2 regions of the Faecalibacterium sp. 3 genome follow, and region 2 is predicted to be linked to the other one. Evidence: riboswitches for the same ligand, from Rfam matches in the RefSeq annotation. Region 2 holds a riboswitch; the other holds the start of a gene.

Region 1 (7,921 bases), 1.8 Mb from region 2:
GGTGGACCGCATCGTTCCGGGCCGCATCCGTGATCCCAAGGAACTGGCTGCCATGGAAGAGGTCAACGGCTACCACGATGCCGCTCTGGACGTGGGCGAAGTGTTCGGCGTGTGGGTCATCGAGGGTCCCGCAGGTCTGGAGGACAAGCTGCCGTTCAAGAAGGCCGGCGTCAACGTCATGGTCGTGCCTGACGTCACCCCCTACAAGAAGCGCAAGGTCCGCATCCTGAACGGTGCCCACACCGGCTTCGTTCTGGGCGCATATCTGGCCGGCTTCGACATTGTGCGTGACTGCATGCACAACGACACCATCCGCGGCTTCATGAACAAGATGCTGCACGAGGAGATCATCCCCACCCTGCCGCTGGACAAGAAGGATCTGGAAGAGTTTGCCTCCGCTGTTGAGGACCGCTTCAACAACCCCTTCGTCAACCATGAGCTGATGAGCATTTCCCTGAACTCCACCTCCAAGTGGAAGGCCCGCAACATGCCTTCCTTCCTGGCTTACATCGAGGAGCAGAAGCAGCTGCCCAAGTGCCTGACCATGTCTCTGGCAGCCTACATTGCCTTCTATTCCAACGACATTCAGGAGCGTACCGCTGACGGCCTGATCTGCAAGCGCCCCGCCGGCAACACCTACAAGATCCAGGATGACGCATGGGCTTTGGACTTCTACTATGCACACAAGGACGACACCGCAGCCCAGCTGGTGCACGCTGTGCTGACCAACACCCAGATGTGGGATCAGGATCTGACCAAGATCGAGGGTCTGGAGGCCGCTGTTCTGGCAGACCTCGAGAAGATCCGCACCGAGGGTGCCGAGGCTGCCTACAAGAGCTGCCTGTAAGCCTGATCGTTTAAAAGAAACATTGCTTTGAGGTGTGAACCCTCTCAGTCCGCTTCGCGTCCAGCTCCCCCGAGGGGGGAGCTTTTGCGGAAACGTAAAGTTTTCATCGCAAAGACCTCGCCCTTCGGGAGAGGTGGCATCGCATGGCGATGACGGAGAGGGTTCATTCCCTTTTGTGCTTTTAATTGTCAACAAGGAGAACTACTATGCCGCAGGCAATTCATATCAGCCCCATCGACAACGTGGTCGTTGCTCTGCACCCCATTGCCAAGGGCACGCTGGTGGAAGTGGACGGTCTTTCTGTGACTGCTCTGGAGGACATCCCGCAGGGCCACAAGATGGCGGTCAAGCCCATCAAGAACGGCGAGAACGTCATCAAGTACGGCTTCCCCATCGGCCACGCCACCGCTGACGCCGCTCCCGGCAGCTGGATGCACACTCATAACGTGCACACCAACCTGTCCGGCGAGGTGGAGTACAGCTACAACCCCGCCCCGGATCTGGCTCCCCTGCCCAAGGTCGAGCCGGAGACCTTTATGGGCTTCCGCCGCAAGGACGGCCGCGCCGCCATCCGCAATGAGATCTGGATCATCCCCACCGTGGGCTGCGTCAACGACATCGCCAAGAAGATCGTTGCTGACAATCAGGATCTGGTCACCGGCTCCATCGAGGGCCTGTACACCTTCACTCATCCCTTCGGCTGCAGCCAGACCGGCCACGACCATGCACAGACCCGCAAACTGCTGGCTGCGCTGGTGCGCCACCCCAATGCTGCCGCCGTTCTGGTGCTGCATCTGGGCTGCGAGAACCTGCAGCACGATCAGTTCGTGGAAGAGCTGGGCGAGTACGACCACGACCGTGTGAAGTTCCTCACCTGTCAGGAAGTGGACGACGAGTTCACCGCTGCCCGCGATATCCTCAAGGAACTGGCCGCTTACGCCGGTCAGTTCAAGCGTGAGCCCATCCCCGTGTCCGATCTGGTGGTGGGCATGAAGTGCGGCGGCTCGGACGGCCTGTCCGGCATCACCGCCAACCCCACCATCGGCCGCTTCTCCGACATGATGGGCCAGCGCGGCGGTTCCACCGTGCTGACCGAGGTGCCCGAGATGTTCGGTGCCGAGGGCTTCCTGATGGACCGCTGCATCAACCATGACGTCTTTGTCAAGGCCGAGCACATGATCAACGGCTTCAAGGATTACTTCATCAGCCACAACGAGGTGGTCTACGATAACCCCTCTCCGGGCAACAAGCAGGGCGGCATCACCACGCTGGAAGACAAGAGCTGCGGCTGCGTGCAGAAGGGCGGCACTGCTCCCATCATGGATGTCATCGGCTACGGTGATCCTGTTGTCACCAAGGGCCTGAACATGCTGTACGGCCCCGGCAACGATCTGGTCTCTGCCACGGCCATGACCGCCGCAGGCGCACACCTGATCCTGTTCTCCACCGGCCGCGGCACTCCGTTCTCGGCCCCGGCTCCCACCCTGAAGATCTCCACCAACACTCCGCTGGCCCAGAAGAAATCCGGCTGGATCGACTTCAACACCGGCGTGATCGCAGATGGCGAAAAGACCATCGACGAGGCCGCAAAGGACCTGCTGGATCTGGTCATCCGCGTTGCAAGCGGCGAGCAGACCAAGGCCGAGAAGCACGGCTTCCGCGAGATCTCCATCTTCAAGGACGGCGTCGTTCTGTAAAAAATCAAAGGCTGCTGAGCGGTTCGCGCCGCCCGGCGGCCTTTTTGTGCATCTGTGAGCCACAAAAAGGATGTGTTATTATGGCTATGACCACCCGTATGATGATCTATGCGTTCCTGCTTTACGGCGGCATTTTTGCCGCTATCGTGGCCGTTATTGCAAGGGTCATAAAATATCTCATCCGCTATGGCATTGATTATTATTTTGAAAAACTAAAAGAACATCAGAAGGACTGAACCCTCTCCGGCATCGCCTTGAGATAAAGCGCAAAAAGCTCCCCCCTCGGGAAGCTGGCTGTGAGCTTGCGAACAGACTGAGAAGGTTAAAACAGGAGGTATATTTTATGAATCAGATCACCACCCGTTACGTCACCGAAAACGGTGCCTGCTACGAGCAGTATGTCATCACCGACGCCGAGGCAAAGACCGAGCTGGTCATCACCCCGGAGCGCGGCGGCATGATCACCGGCTTCTCGCTGAACGGCGAGGAGTACATCTGGACCCGCCACCCCAATTTTTCCGAGTGCAACCGTCCCCGCTTCGGCGTGCCGGTGCTGTTCCCCAACTGCGGCCTGCCCGATAACGGCGTGCATATCTTCGACGGCAAGGCATACCCCATGGAGAACCACGGCTTTGCCGACCTGTGCGCATGGGATGTGGAAAGCGTCGGCCCGGACGGCGTGACCCTGATCCTGGAGTCCACCCCCCTGACCAAATTCCTCTATCCCTTCGATTTCACCGTGCTGATGAACTACAACCTCGAAGGCAATACTGCCGCCATCAACATGACCGTGATCAACGAGGGCGACACCAACATGCCCTTCAGCTTTGGCTTCCACCCCTACTTCAAGGCTTCCAAGCTGGAAAATGTGGACTTTGACATCCATTGTGCCACCTGCTCCGAGAGCGCCAAGGGCGAGCAGCCCGCTGCCCCGGAAAAGATCACCCTCACCCGCAAGGAAGGCGCCGACAACAGCGTGCGCCTGCTGACCGGCGTACAGTTCCCCATGACCCTCACCGACAGCGGTAACGGCCACAAGGTGACTGTGGATGCAGACGACAGCTTCGACCACGCCGTGCTGTGGCAGCAGGATGCCGAGAGCTTTGTGTGCATGGAGCCCTGGAACGGCTGGGCCAACAGCGTCAACGAGGAAGGCCGGCACGAGGTGCTGGAGCCGGACGAGGCCATGACCGCCGATTGGAGCATCACCATCGAGAAGGTCTAAGCTTCATATCATATAACAAAAAGGACACACCTGTCACGGTGTGTCCTTTTTGTTATAGTTCAGTTCTTTGCCGGAATCACAAAGCTCTTATTTTCCGCCGGGTCCCAGTAGAGCAATTCCACCCTGCCGCCCTGTGCCAGCAGTTTTTCCTTCGGCTCCTGCTTTTGCCAGCAGCGTTCCAGCAGCTTTTCCATGTCGGCATCGGCAGACACCTTCTCCGGGCAGAGGGTACTGCCCTGCCACTTGCCGTCTGTGTACAGGCTCAGCACACCGGCATTGCCCGCCAGAATCGCGGCAACGTCCTTCTTCATGCGGTCGTAGTCATACTCCACCGTCTTGTACTGCCCATGCCACAGGCCGAAGAAGAGCGAGAACTCGCCGCCCAGTTCAATGAGCAGATTCTCTTCGTTGTGCGGATTCTTGACCACAAAGGCCACATCTTCGTTTTCCATGTAGTCGAAGTCCGGCTCCTCATTCGTGTGCACGGTCACATGCTGGCTGCTCAGCGCCGCAAGCAGGTCCTCCTGCACGGCACTGGTATCCGGGATCTCATCATAATTGATATTTGCGTTCATGGGTAGATGCTCCTTTTCTCTGTGCTATTTGTGCTGTTATTTTTCACCAGACCGCACAGGCCTACTTATTTTCCTTCATATTGCCGGATCATTTTTATACGCTGTGTAACAGAATACATAAAACGGCTCACCCTACTTCACATTAGATCAATGCTTTTTGACTCTAACCATCGAACACACAACCTCGACACGATCCGGATTGTCCAAACTCAATTCAAGGTCATGGTCAATGATGGGCAGCTTGAACCGGACAGACTTCAGCCACTGTCCGTTAGGCTGGCGTTCCGGGTAGATCTGCACCTCATCGATCAAAATCTCCACCAGCCTGCGGCGTTCCGCCTCGGTCATGGTGGCATAAAGCTTGTCGAAGCAAATCAGGATCTTATAGATGTTGTCACCTGTGATTTTGTCGGCTTCAATGGTCTGCTTCTTTGCCCGGGCATCCATCAGTCCATTTTCCGCCTCTTCGATTTTATCGTACATCTTATAAAGGCGGTCGTCAAGGTCGGATTTTCGGGCGATAAAGTGCCGGTCGTCCGGGTCAAGGCTGTCGATCTCCTCCATAAGCCGGGATTTTGTGGAGTAGTGCTGCCGCAGCTGCTTCTCATAGGCGGCGATCTCCTGCTCAATGGCAGTGGTATCTACCTTCATGTGTAGACCTTGGTCTTTTCTGCTGCCATTTCCAGCACCTCCCATTCGTACCGTCTTGTTCGGAATAGACTTTGCAAGCAAAGTCGTGTGCCAAAGGGCGCTGCTCTCGCCTGGCGACCCGCGCCCCTTTGGATTCTCCGTTCACATTGTCCTACGGACGATGTGATTTTATTGTTGTAGCGATTCGCTTCATCCCGGTTTCGTCCCGGTTTGCAGAATGCCCTTGCAATCCGAAAGGAGCCGTGCTATAATGCCGCTGTAATTGAATCAGAAATCTTCAGGGCAGGGTGCGATTCCCTACCGGTGGTACAGCCCACGAGCCGTAAGGCATGATTCGGTGAAACTCCGAAGCCGACAGTACAGTCTGGATGAAAGAAGATACCAAGCGCAGAGCCCGCACGGTTCTGCGCTTGTGGAGGCTGCTCTGGGATGCGTTTGCATTCTGGAGCTTTCTTTTTTGCACAAGGGTCCCTTGTGTCTTTTCGGCTTGCCCTGAACGTTTTTGTTCAGGGCTTTTTCTTTTGGAGGCGACACGATGAACGACAAAGACTATATGCGTCTGGCTTTGCAGCTTGCAAAAAGGGGCTGCGGATGGACATCTCCCAACCCGATGGTGGGTGCCGTGGTCGCAAAAGAGGGCAGGATCATCGGACAGGGCTGGCACCAGAGATACGGTCAGGCTCATGCGGAGCGCAATGCGCTGGCATCCTGCACCGAAGATCCGCAGGGAGCGACCCTGTATGTGACATTGGAGCCGTGCTGCCATTACGGAAAGCAGCCGCCCTGCGTGGATGCGATTCTGGACGCGGGCATTCACCGGGTGGTCGTGGGTTCTGCTGACCCGAATCCGCTGGTGGCTGGAAAGGGAATTGCAATCCTGCGCGCACACGGCATAGATGTGACCGAAAATGTTCTGCAAGAGGAATGCGATGCGCTGAACAAGGTGTTCTTCCACTATATCACCACAAAACGCCCCTTCGTTTCCATGAAATACGCCATGACGATGGACGGAAAAATCGCCACATACACAGGCGCTTCCAAATGGATCACCGGGGAAATTGCCCGGAATCATGTTCAACGGCAGCGACACCGATTCCGCGGCATTATGGTGGGAGTCGGAACCATCCTAGCAGATGACCCGCTGCTGACCTGCCGGATAGAGGGTGGCCGTGATCCCGTCCGGATCATCTGTGATACACATTTGCGGACACCGCTGCAATCACAGGTGGTCATGACCGCCAAACAGGTTCCGACCATTCTTGCGACCTGCTGCGGCGACCCGGAGAAGCAGGCGGCATATCAACAGGCCGGGTGCCGGGTCCTTTGTCTGGAAGCGCATTGCGGTCATGTGAATCTTCTGCAACTGATGGAACAGCTGGGGCAGGAGCAGATCGACAGCATTCTGCTGGAAGGCGGCGGAACCTTGAACTGGTCTGCACTGGAAAGCGGCATCGTGCAGCAGGTACAGGCTTACATTGCCCCGAAGCTGTTCGGAGGAAGGGATGCCAAAGCACCCATTGAGGGTGCAGGTGTCCCGCTTCCGGATGCTGCATTCCGCCTGAAGAACAGCCGATTGGAACAGCTTGGCGAAGATTTCCTGATCGAAAGTGAGGTGGAGTACCCGTGTTTACCGGAATCGTGGAAGAAGTCGGAACAATAAAATCCATCAATCGGGGACAGCATTCCGCCGTACTGACTGTTTGTGCAAAAACGGTTCTGGAAGGAACCAGGATCGGCGACAGCATCGCCGTCAACGGCATCTGTCTGACCGTCAGGCAGCTCTTCCCGGATAGCTTTGCTGCGGATGTCATGCACGAGACCTTGAACCGCTCTGCACTTGCACAGCTCACCGTTGGAAGTGCTGTCAATCTGGAACGTGCCATGCCGGCCAACGGACGTTTTGGCGGACACATCGTAGCAGGCCATGTGGATGGCGTCGGACGCATTGCTAATATCCGAAAAGACGATACGGCCATCTGGTACACCATTCATGCAGATTCTGCGATCCTTCGCTATGTTGTTGAAAAAGGCTCTATCACAATAGACGGTATCAGCCTGACCGTGGCTGCGGTGGAACCTACGGGCTTTTCCGTGTCCACGATACCGCACACCGTCCGTCAGACGAACCTGAACCAACGGCACAAAGGGGATTTTGTCAATCTGGAAACCGATGTTGTTGGAAAATATATCGAGAGGCTGCTTCCATCAGAAACACCGAAGCAAAACACGCTCACAAAAGAAATGCTGCTGCGCTGCGGCTTTTAAGGAGAGTTTACGATGAACTTCAATACCATTCCCGAAGCTTTGCAAGACCTGAAGCAAGGAAAAATCATTCTGGTAACGGATGACCCCGACCGTGAAAACGAGGGGGACTTCATCTGTGCTGCCGAATTTGCCACCACCGAAAACATCAACTTTATGGCGACCCACGGCAAAGGTCTGATCTGTATGCCGATGTCCGAGGCTTTTGTCCAGAAGCTGCAATTTCCGCAAATGGTGCAGTATAACACCGACAACCATGAAACGGCATTTACGGTGTCCATCGACCACGTTTCTACTTCTACGGGCATTTCTGCCGCAGAGCGTTCCATTACGGCGATGGCTTGTGTGGACGATCACGCAAAAGCAGAAGATTTCCGCAGACCGGGCCATATGTTCCCCCTTCTGGCAAAAAAGAACGGTGTGTTGGAGCGCAACGGTCACACGGAAGCAACCGTTGACCTGTGCCGTCTGGCAGGGCTGAAAGAATGCGGCCTGTGCTGCGAGATCATGCGGGAGGATGGCACGATGATGCGCACCGCTGAACTGGCAAAGCTGGCAGAGCGTTTCCAGATCAAATTCATCACCATCCGTGATTTACAGGAGTACCGCAAGTGTCACGATAAACTGGTCGATCAGGTGACGGCAGTGAACCTGCCCACCAAGT
Region 2 (7,921 bases):
CTAAAATCTCCTTGCTTCATGCAAAAGTATTCTTGCAGCTGCCCCACAGGAGGAGCCTTGCTGCAAGAAGATATTCTAGTCTTTTTATTTGAAAAATCAAGAGTTTTTTGGGCAAAGAAGTGATATCTTCAAGAAAATCTACGCTTTTGTTATAATTTGTTGACAAAAGCCAAAGGCTTTTTGGCAAAATTGAACCTGGAGGCAAAGGAACGGCAGATGAGCTGGAAAAGTTTTTTATGAGGGCGGAAGGGTCGTATCATTTGTTCAGATAAAACCTGCGGAATAAGGCTTTGCTCCGGACAGAAATAAAGCTGAGAGGATCTCGGGTGAGGATGCGGCTGACGCATCGCATGGGAAAGCTTTTTCAGGGCGTTCCGGACAGCTCTGCACCTTTTTACCTTTGCGCACATACAACGGGCAAAGGGGGAATGCTGTTTTGAACCGGATGATCTTGACTGCATGGGTGCTGCTGTTTCCGGCGGCGTGCACTACATTGGGCGCGGCGGGTGTGTTTTTGCTGCGGCGGCAGGCCCGGCCCTGCACACAGCGCATTTTGTGCGGCATGGCGGCAGGCATCATGCTGGCGGCCAGCGTGTGGAGCCTTTTGCTGCCCGCCATTGAGCGGGGACGCGGTCTGGCACTGCCTGCGTGGATCCCATCGGCGATAGGGCTCGTACTGGGCGCAGTAGGCCTTTTGCAGGTGGAGCAGTTTGCCGGACAGCTGCTGGCAGGCGGGGCAGGGCACAGCGGCCGCATGATCCTGGCTGTGACCTTACACAATCTGCCCGAGGGCATGGTGGCGGGGCTTGCCGCTGCCATGGCGTCGACCGGGGAGCCGGATGCCATCAGCGGGGCACTGGCACTGAGCCTTGGCATCGGCCTGCAGAATATCCCGGAAGGTGCGGCGGTCAGTCTGCCGCTGGCCCATGGCTCCTGTGCACGGCTCCGGGCGTTTCTGGCAGGCGCTGCGTCCGGGCTGGTGGAGCCGCTGGGCGCATTGCTGGCCTTCGCCCTTGCGGAGCAGGTCGGAGCTGCGCTACCATGGCTGCTCAGTGCGGCGGCAGGCTGCATGGTGTGCGTGACCGCGCAGGAGATGATCCCGCAGGCGGTGGAAGAGGATGAGCCTGCCGGTGTGGTGAGCATCGTGCTGGGGTTTGCGCTGATGATGGCGCTTGATGTGGCATTATAACCGATGAAAAGTCATACGATAACAAAATTCAGCATAGACAAGGCCAAACTGAAAATTCCTGCATTTTATCTGAAAATCTTGCGTATGCGGAAATTTTATGATACCCTGTATGCCCCGTACCCGCAAGAGGGTACGGGGCAAGAACGAACAGACACAATGGTGTGACTGCCTGCTGAGGTGCGCACCAGAGTGTGGAATAAGCATCCTGACATGCGGGCAGAGCCTTGAAAGGTTCCTGCCCGCATTTTTTAACAAGAGGGGGAAATCAGGATGCTGGATACCATCACAGGCATCAACAGCGCGGTCAATGGAGTGGTCTGGGGGCCAAGAAGGGCTGCAGGGCTCTGGGCCGGGTGCTGGCGGTCCTGTATTGAGCGCCGGCTCTGCGGCAGGGACATTGTACCCATGTGGTCGGCATTTGAAATCTATCAGAAGGAAGAAGAGGCGCAAGAAGCTGCCGAGGTGCAGCTGAATAAGGCTGCAAACGAATAAACAAAAGAAAAATGCCGCTCCGGTTTGGCTGGAGCGGCATTTTTTTCTGGTGTCAGGAATTTTTTTCGATGTACACGCTGGTGGAGGGAAAGGCAAAATCCACACCGTCAGCCTGCATGATATCCATGATATTCAGGTTCAGGTCGTTCTGCATCTGCAGGAACTCGGCGTAGACATTGGTCACCAGATAGGCGGAGACCAGAATGTTGATGCTGGAATCCCCAAAGTTTGCCAGCTGCACGATGTTGGTGCCCTTGTTGGTATACGGGCTGGCATCCAGCATGGCCTGCAGGTCTTTCATCAGCTTTTCCAGCTTGGGACGGGTAGTATTGTAGGTGACGCCAAGGTTGAACTTATAGGGACGCATGGTGCGCAGGGCCGCGTTCTTTACCGTGGAGGCGCAGATCTGGCTATTGGTGACGACATTGATGGTCTTATCCAGAGAGCGGATGCGGGTGGAGCGGAAATTGATGTCGATCACTTCGCCCTCCACACTGCCCACGGTGATCCAGTCGCCCACCGAGAAGGGCTTATCCAGCAGGATGACGATGCCGGAAAACAGGTTGCTGGCGCTTTCCTGTGCAGCCAGCGAAATGGTCAGGCCGACAAGTCCGGCACCGGCTACGATGCTGCCGATGGGAAAACCCACCTCCTGCGCCAGCGCAGCCACGCACAGCACGATGACCAGCACCTTGTAGGTGGTATCCAGCAGAGAGCGCAGCGTTTTGTTGGAGCGGATCTCCGGGCTGCAGGAAGCCAGCAGCAGGTCGGCCAGATCGGATGCGGCATACAGCCCTTCGCAGACCAGAAAGGTCATGGCGAGACGGAAACAGAGCAGCAGCAGCTTTGGAATGCCGGAAATGGCCCATGGCAGGGAAGCGGCGGCCAGATACACACCAATGACGCTGCACATGCGCAGGATGGGGGTGGAAAAACTGCGCAGCAGGATGGGCGTGCCGGTAAAATACCAGCTGCGGGCAAGCAGCGCCGGAATGCCCTTTTTGTTCAGCCAGCGGCGCACGAGCCATGCGGCCAGCAGGATGAGCAGGGCGCACACCGCACGCGCAGCCAGCGCCAGCCAGCCTTCCAGAAGCAGCGAGCCAAGCTCAAACGAGAGATCACGGATCGAGAAAATCATTTTAACCTCCTGAATTTTTACAGCGCATCCATGATATCATATCACACCCGCCGGAGCAAGGCTGAGAGGAAAACAAAAAAAGGAATACTTTGATAAAAAATATACAAATCAAAAAGTTCCCTCTTGACAAGCCGGGGCCGGCACGCTATACTCTGTGCCAGAAAGTTCGTTTCAGGGCGGGGTGTGATTCCCCACTGGCGGTAAGGAAGCTGCTTTCGTTGCCGGAGCGTGCCAAAGGAACAAAAAAGTTCAAACGGCGTGCAATGACAATGAGAGATCTCTCCAAGTCCGCGACCACCTTTTGTGGGTGCTGACCCGGTGCGATTCCGGGACCAACGGTATAGTCCGGATGTAAGAAACGGCAGGCAAATTGTTGTCTACGCGCCCTGTTGCAGTGTTTTTGTTGCAGCAGGGCGCTTTTCTGTTTGTCCTTCCCGTTCCAAAATAAGAAACTGCTTTCATGAGCAGGGCGTACCGAATGACAAAGACGCTCAGGCGGTGTGCAATGCTTATGGGAACAGCTTCTGCGATACGAAAAGAGCTTTCGGAACATTTTTACAGGGCCTTTTGCCCGGGAAGGAATCATAACCATGAAAAAGAACACGACCCACAATCTTACCGTTGCCGCCATGCTCAGCGCAGTGGCCTTTATCCTGATGTTCATTGAGTTTCCCATCCCGATGCTCATCCCGTCCTTCGTCAAGATGGACTTCTCCGATTTGCCCGCTCTGCTGGGCGCATTCGCACTTGGCCCGGTGTACGGTGTGGTCATCAGCTTTATGAAGAACCTGCTGCACATCGTCATCAAGGGCACCTCCACCGCGTGTGTGGGTGAGCTGTGCAACTTTATGCTGGGTGCGGTTTTCTCCGCTGTGGCAGGCGTTGTCTATAAGCACCACAAGAGCCGCAAGACCGCCATCATTGGTGCTATTGCAGGCGCTGCAGCCATGGCTGTGTTCAGCGTACCGTCCAACTACTTTATTACCTATCCGGCCTATGTCACCTTCTACCACATGCCGCTGGAGGCGATCCTTGGCATGTATCAGGCGATCCTGCCCTCCGCAGACAGCCTCATCAAGTGTCTGGTCGTCTTTAACATGCCCTTTACGCTGGTCAAGGGCCTGCTGGACGCAGCACTGTGCCTGCTGATCTACAAGCCGCTGTCTCCCATCCTGCACGGCAGAAAGTAACTTGTTCTCCACTTTTTTCTTCTCAAATCAAATAACCACAGCAAAACTCCCCGGTCAGGTCCCGCAGTGCGGTTCCCGGCCGGGGAGCTGTTATTTACAGGAAAATAGATCCGCCAGCGGTCGATCAGGCCAGTGCGCCCTTGTCCAGCCATCTGCCACGCGCCAGCCGCACAAGGAACAGCACGCCGCGCATGGTCAGCTCAAAGCTCATGGCAAACCACACGCCCACCAGCCCAAAGTGCGGGGCCAGCAGGGTGGCAAGGGTGAGCCGGATGCCCCACATGCTGACGAGGTTCAGCACAAAGCAGCCGGCACTGTCGCCGGCGCCCTGCATGGCACCGCTGGCAACGATGCTGGCTCCGAACATGGGCTCAGCCAGAGCTTCGATCCGCAGCACTTGCGCACCCAGTGCAATGACTGCGGTGTCTGCGGTGAAGATGCCCATCAGATTGGGCGCAAACAGATACATGCCTGCACCGGTCAGAGCCATGATGCCTATGCCCATGCAGGTGCACAGCCATGCAAAACGTCTGGACATATCCCGGCGGTTTGCGCCTACAGCCTGACCGACCAGTGCAAGGGCGGCATCCTGAATGCCGTAGCCTGCCATATAGCACAGGCTTTCGGCGCTCACCCCCAGACTGTTGGCCGCAATGGCAGTGGTGCCAAGGCCGGACACGATGCGGATGAGCAGCACCTGTGCGGAGGAAAGGGCCGCGCGTTCGGCGGCCAGCGGCGTGCCCACCTTCCAGAGGTTCTGCAGGCAGGCTCTGGTGATCTGCCAGGAGCCGGGCTTGCGGATGCACAGCGGGCCATCGCGGAGCAGCAGCAGTGCCAGCGTCAGCGTGCCGCTGATGGCAGTGGCAAAGGCGGTGCCCAGCGCCGCGCCCGGCACGCCCCAGCCGAGGCCCCACACGGTCATGGTGCGGCCCAGCACCGTCATCTGCCGGGTGGGGTTGATGAGGAAGAAGTTGAAGATCACATCCAGCACGCAGGTCAATACGCTGATCAGGCCCGGCGTCAGGGCGTCGCCGCAGGAACGCAGCATGGAGGAATAGGTGCCCATGACCATCAAAAAGGGCAGGGAAGCGGACCAGATGGCAAAATAAGCCGATGCATCCGCCCGCAGGGACGGGTCTGCCCCCAGCCATCCGGGCAGAAACCGGCTGATGCCGATGCCAAAGGCGGCTGCCGCAAGGCCCACTGCAAGGTTGAAGATCATAGACTGACGCAGCACACCGCGGGCGTCTGCCTGCCGGTCGGCCCCCAGATACTGCGCCACCTGAATGGCAAAGGACATGTACAGACCGGCCAGCATTCCATGCATGAGCCAAGTGCTGGAGCTGACGATGCCGATGGAGGCTGTAGCCGATGCACCGATGTGGCCTACCATGGCTGCGTCGATGTATTCCACTGCTGTTACCACGATCTGCTGCAGGATGGACGGAATGCTCAGAGTCAGCACCACCTGCATGGTGTGCCGCAGCGGTACCTGTTCGCCCCGGCGCATCTGCGCCGAGAGCTGCTCAAGGGAAATGGTCATTGGTTCTCCTTATCCTGATTACACATTAAAAAATGGCACCGCATACGCTTTGCCATATTCAGCGGAAAATAATTTTTTATAGTTTGCGTTTGCCGCGGGCTGTGGCCCGCTCCAAACGCTTTTTCACGAATAGAAGTCCGGAAAGCAAGCAGCAGCCCAAACAGCAGAATTTGACAAACTAATATACTATTATAGATGCAGGCACGACAAAAGTCAATCGAAGACACATTTTTCGCTGTGAGTGATTGATTTTTTACGGGGAGCGTGATACACTTCTTTCACAGTAAGAATAAAAGAAAGAGGAACTTTGAATATGATCGAACTGCTGCTTTCGGTCGTGGGACAGCGCGGCGTGGATGCTCTGGCATTTCTGCTGGCATTTGCTCTCACGGCTCTGATGGATTCCGTTTTTCATGACAGGCTCCCCCATGACCATGGCCGCGAGTTTGCGGTGAATGGTGCACTTTCCAAGGGCAAGGCCCGCGGTTCCGGACTGATCTTCGTGCTGTGCATCGCGCTGGTGTCGATGGCCTTCCTGCCCTTCAAGGTGGAGTATGTCATCTACACCGTGCTGCTCATTGCGTCCATGCTGTCCGGTTACTTTGACGATGCGGCAGAGACCGCGTGGAATGAGTACAAAAAAGGCCTGATCGATTTTGTGATCGCCATTGTAGCCGGTGCCACTTACCTGAACTTCAACGGCTGCGGCGTGCACTTTTTGCAGTGGAGCTTCACCCTGCCGTATGCAGTGTACCTGCTGCTCATCGTCATTCTGATCTGGGCCAGCATCAATGTGGTCAACTGCACCGACGGCGTGGACGGTCTGTCTGCTAGCGTGGCAGTCGTGACCATCGGCACCTACCTGCTGGCCTATAAAACAGAGCTGGCCGAGTACGGCACCGCAGGCGTTGTGTTCATGGGTGCACTGCTGGCCTATCTGTGGTCCAACGCAAAGCCTTCCAGCCTGCTGATGGGCGACGCCGGAAGCCGCGCCATGGGCTTTTTCATCGCAATGCTGTCGCTCAAGTGCGGCCACCCCTTTGCCTTCCTGCTGGCTGCCATCGTGTTCATCGTGGATGGAAGCCTGGGCATTATCAAGATCAGTCTGAAGCGCTTCCTGCATATTTCGATCCTCAAGAACACCCGCACCCCGCTGCACGACCATGTGCGCAAGAACAAAGGCTGGAGCGACGAACAGGTGGTGGCCCGCTGGCTGATCCTGCAGTGCGTGGCGTCGGCCCTGCTGCTGTTCCTTGTCCGCGGATAAGCTGATTGAAAATAGCCGCCGCGTTCGCTTTGGCTATATTCAGCGGAAAATTATTTGTTATTTTGAGGTTCAGAAAAATCTGCGGATTTCTCTGAACCTCTTTTTTACAGGAGGAGAGCCGACGCGGCAGATGCCGCCGCCTGCAACAAACTCTTTCGCAAAAAAAGCAAACAAGCCAGACCCACAGAACTTGTCGGGTCTGGCTTGCTTGCAATGTTATAAATTATTCTTCCGCTTACACTCCGGCCTTTTTGGCTGCGGCCTGCACCACGTGGCCTACCAGCACCGAGGTGGTCACGGTGCCAACGCCGCCGGGCACAGGGGTAATGGCATCCACGATGGGTTCAGCTTCGGCAAACTTCACGTCACCGCACAGCTTGCCCTCTTCGTTCACATGGATGCCCACATCCACCACGGTCTGGCCCTCCCGCAGGCAGTCGGCACCCACGGCACCCATTTTGCCCATGGCGACCACGACCACATCGGCTTCTCTGCACAGGGCGGGAAGATCCCGGGTGCGGGAATTGCAGATGGTCACAGTGGCGTTCTCGCGATCCAGCATCATGGCGGCGGGCTTGCCCACCACAAGGCTGCGTCCCACTACGACAGCACGCCTGCCGGAAAGCGGAATGTTGTAATACTTCAGGATCTCAAGGCAGGCCTGCGCAGTGCAGGGGGCGTAGCCGAGGTCGGTATTGGTGAATACTCCGGCCAGCGATCCGTCTGTGATGCCGTCAATGTCCTTTTCCGGAGCCAGAGCCGCACGCACAGTGCGGTCGTCAAACTGTTTGGGCAGAGGACGGAACAGCAGACAGCCGTGGATGGCATCCTCTGCGTTGATCTCTGCGATCACCTTCAGCAGCTCGTCCTGAGAGGCATCAGCGGGCAGCAGAAACTGCTTTACCTCCACGCCAACCTTGCCGCAGCGGGCGATCACGCCGCGCTCGTAGGAGAGGTCGTCCTCCCGTTCGCCCACACGAACTACGGCCAGCGTGGGCACGACGCCTTTTGCTTTGAGCTGCTCGCACAATGCGGCGTTGCGCTCGTTCATGGCGGCCACAACCGGCGCACCTTTTAAAATCGTTGCCATAATACTTTTCCT

Evidence for each region. Region 2 has a riboswitch for FMN ahead of ACNSPV_RS09210 (ECF transporter S component). Riboswitches for the same ligand answer to the same signal wherever they lie in the genome.
Region 1: linked by a shared signal. The riboswitch ahead of ribD (bifunctional diaminohydroxyphosphoribosylaminopyrimidine deaminase/5-amino-6-(5-phosphoribosylamino)uracil reductase RibD) and the one ahead of ACNSPV_RS09210 (ECF transporter S component) in region 2 are both predicted to bind FMN.

What each region holds. Positions count from the first base shown of each region.
Region 1 covers NZ_JBLWFN010000001.1:181,807-189,727, forward strand. Annotated here, with positions in the region: gene ACNSPV_RS00810 (tagaturonate reductase) at 1-847, shown strand, start outside; gene ACNSPV_RS00815 (UxaA family hydrolase) at 1,054-2,544, shown strand; gene ACNSPV_RS00820 (hypothetical protein) at 2,625-2,780, shown strand; gene ACNSPV_RS00825 (aldose epimerase) at 2,888-3,769, shown strand; gene ACNSPV_RS00830 (hypothetical protein) at 3,829-4,344, opposite strand; gene ACNSPV_RS00835 (resolvase) at 4,492-4,995, opposite strand; FMN riboswitch at 5,265-5,379, shown strand; gene ribD (bifunctional diaminohydroxyphosphoribosylaminopyrimidine deaminase/5-amino-6-(5-phosphoribosylamino)uracil reductase RibD) at 5,531-6,655, shown strand; gene ACNSPV_RS00845 (riboflavin synthase) at 6,619-7,260, shown strand; gene ACNSPV_RS00850 (bifunctional 3,4-dihydroxy-2-butanone-4-phosphate synthase/GTP cyclohydrolase II) at 7,273-7,921, shown strand, end outside.
Region 2 covers NZ_JBLWFN010000001.1:1,938,104-1,946,024, forward strand. Annotated here, with positions in the region: gene ACNSPV_RS09195 (ZIP family metal transporter) at 446-1,189, shown strand; gene ACNSPV_RS09200 (hypothetical protein) at 1,460-1,681, shown strand; gene ACNSPV_RS09205 (mechanosensitive ion channel family protein) at 1,734-2,819, opposite strand; FMN riboswitch at 2,983-3,184, shown strand; gene ACNSPV_RS09210 (ECF transporter S component) at 3,410-4,009, shown strand; gene ACNSPV_RS09215 (MATE family efflux transporter) at 4,134-5,552, opposite strand; gene ACNSPV_RS09220 (phospho-N-acetylmuramoyl-pentapeptide-transferase) at 5,866-6,819, shown strand; gene ACNSPV_RS09225 (bifunctional 5,10-methylenetetrahydrofolate dehydrogenase/5,10-methenyltetrahydrofolate cyclohydrolase) at 7,055-7,909, opposite strand.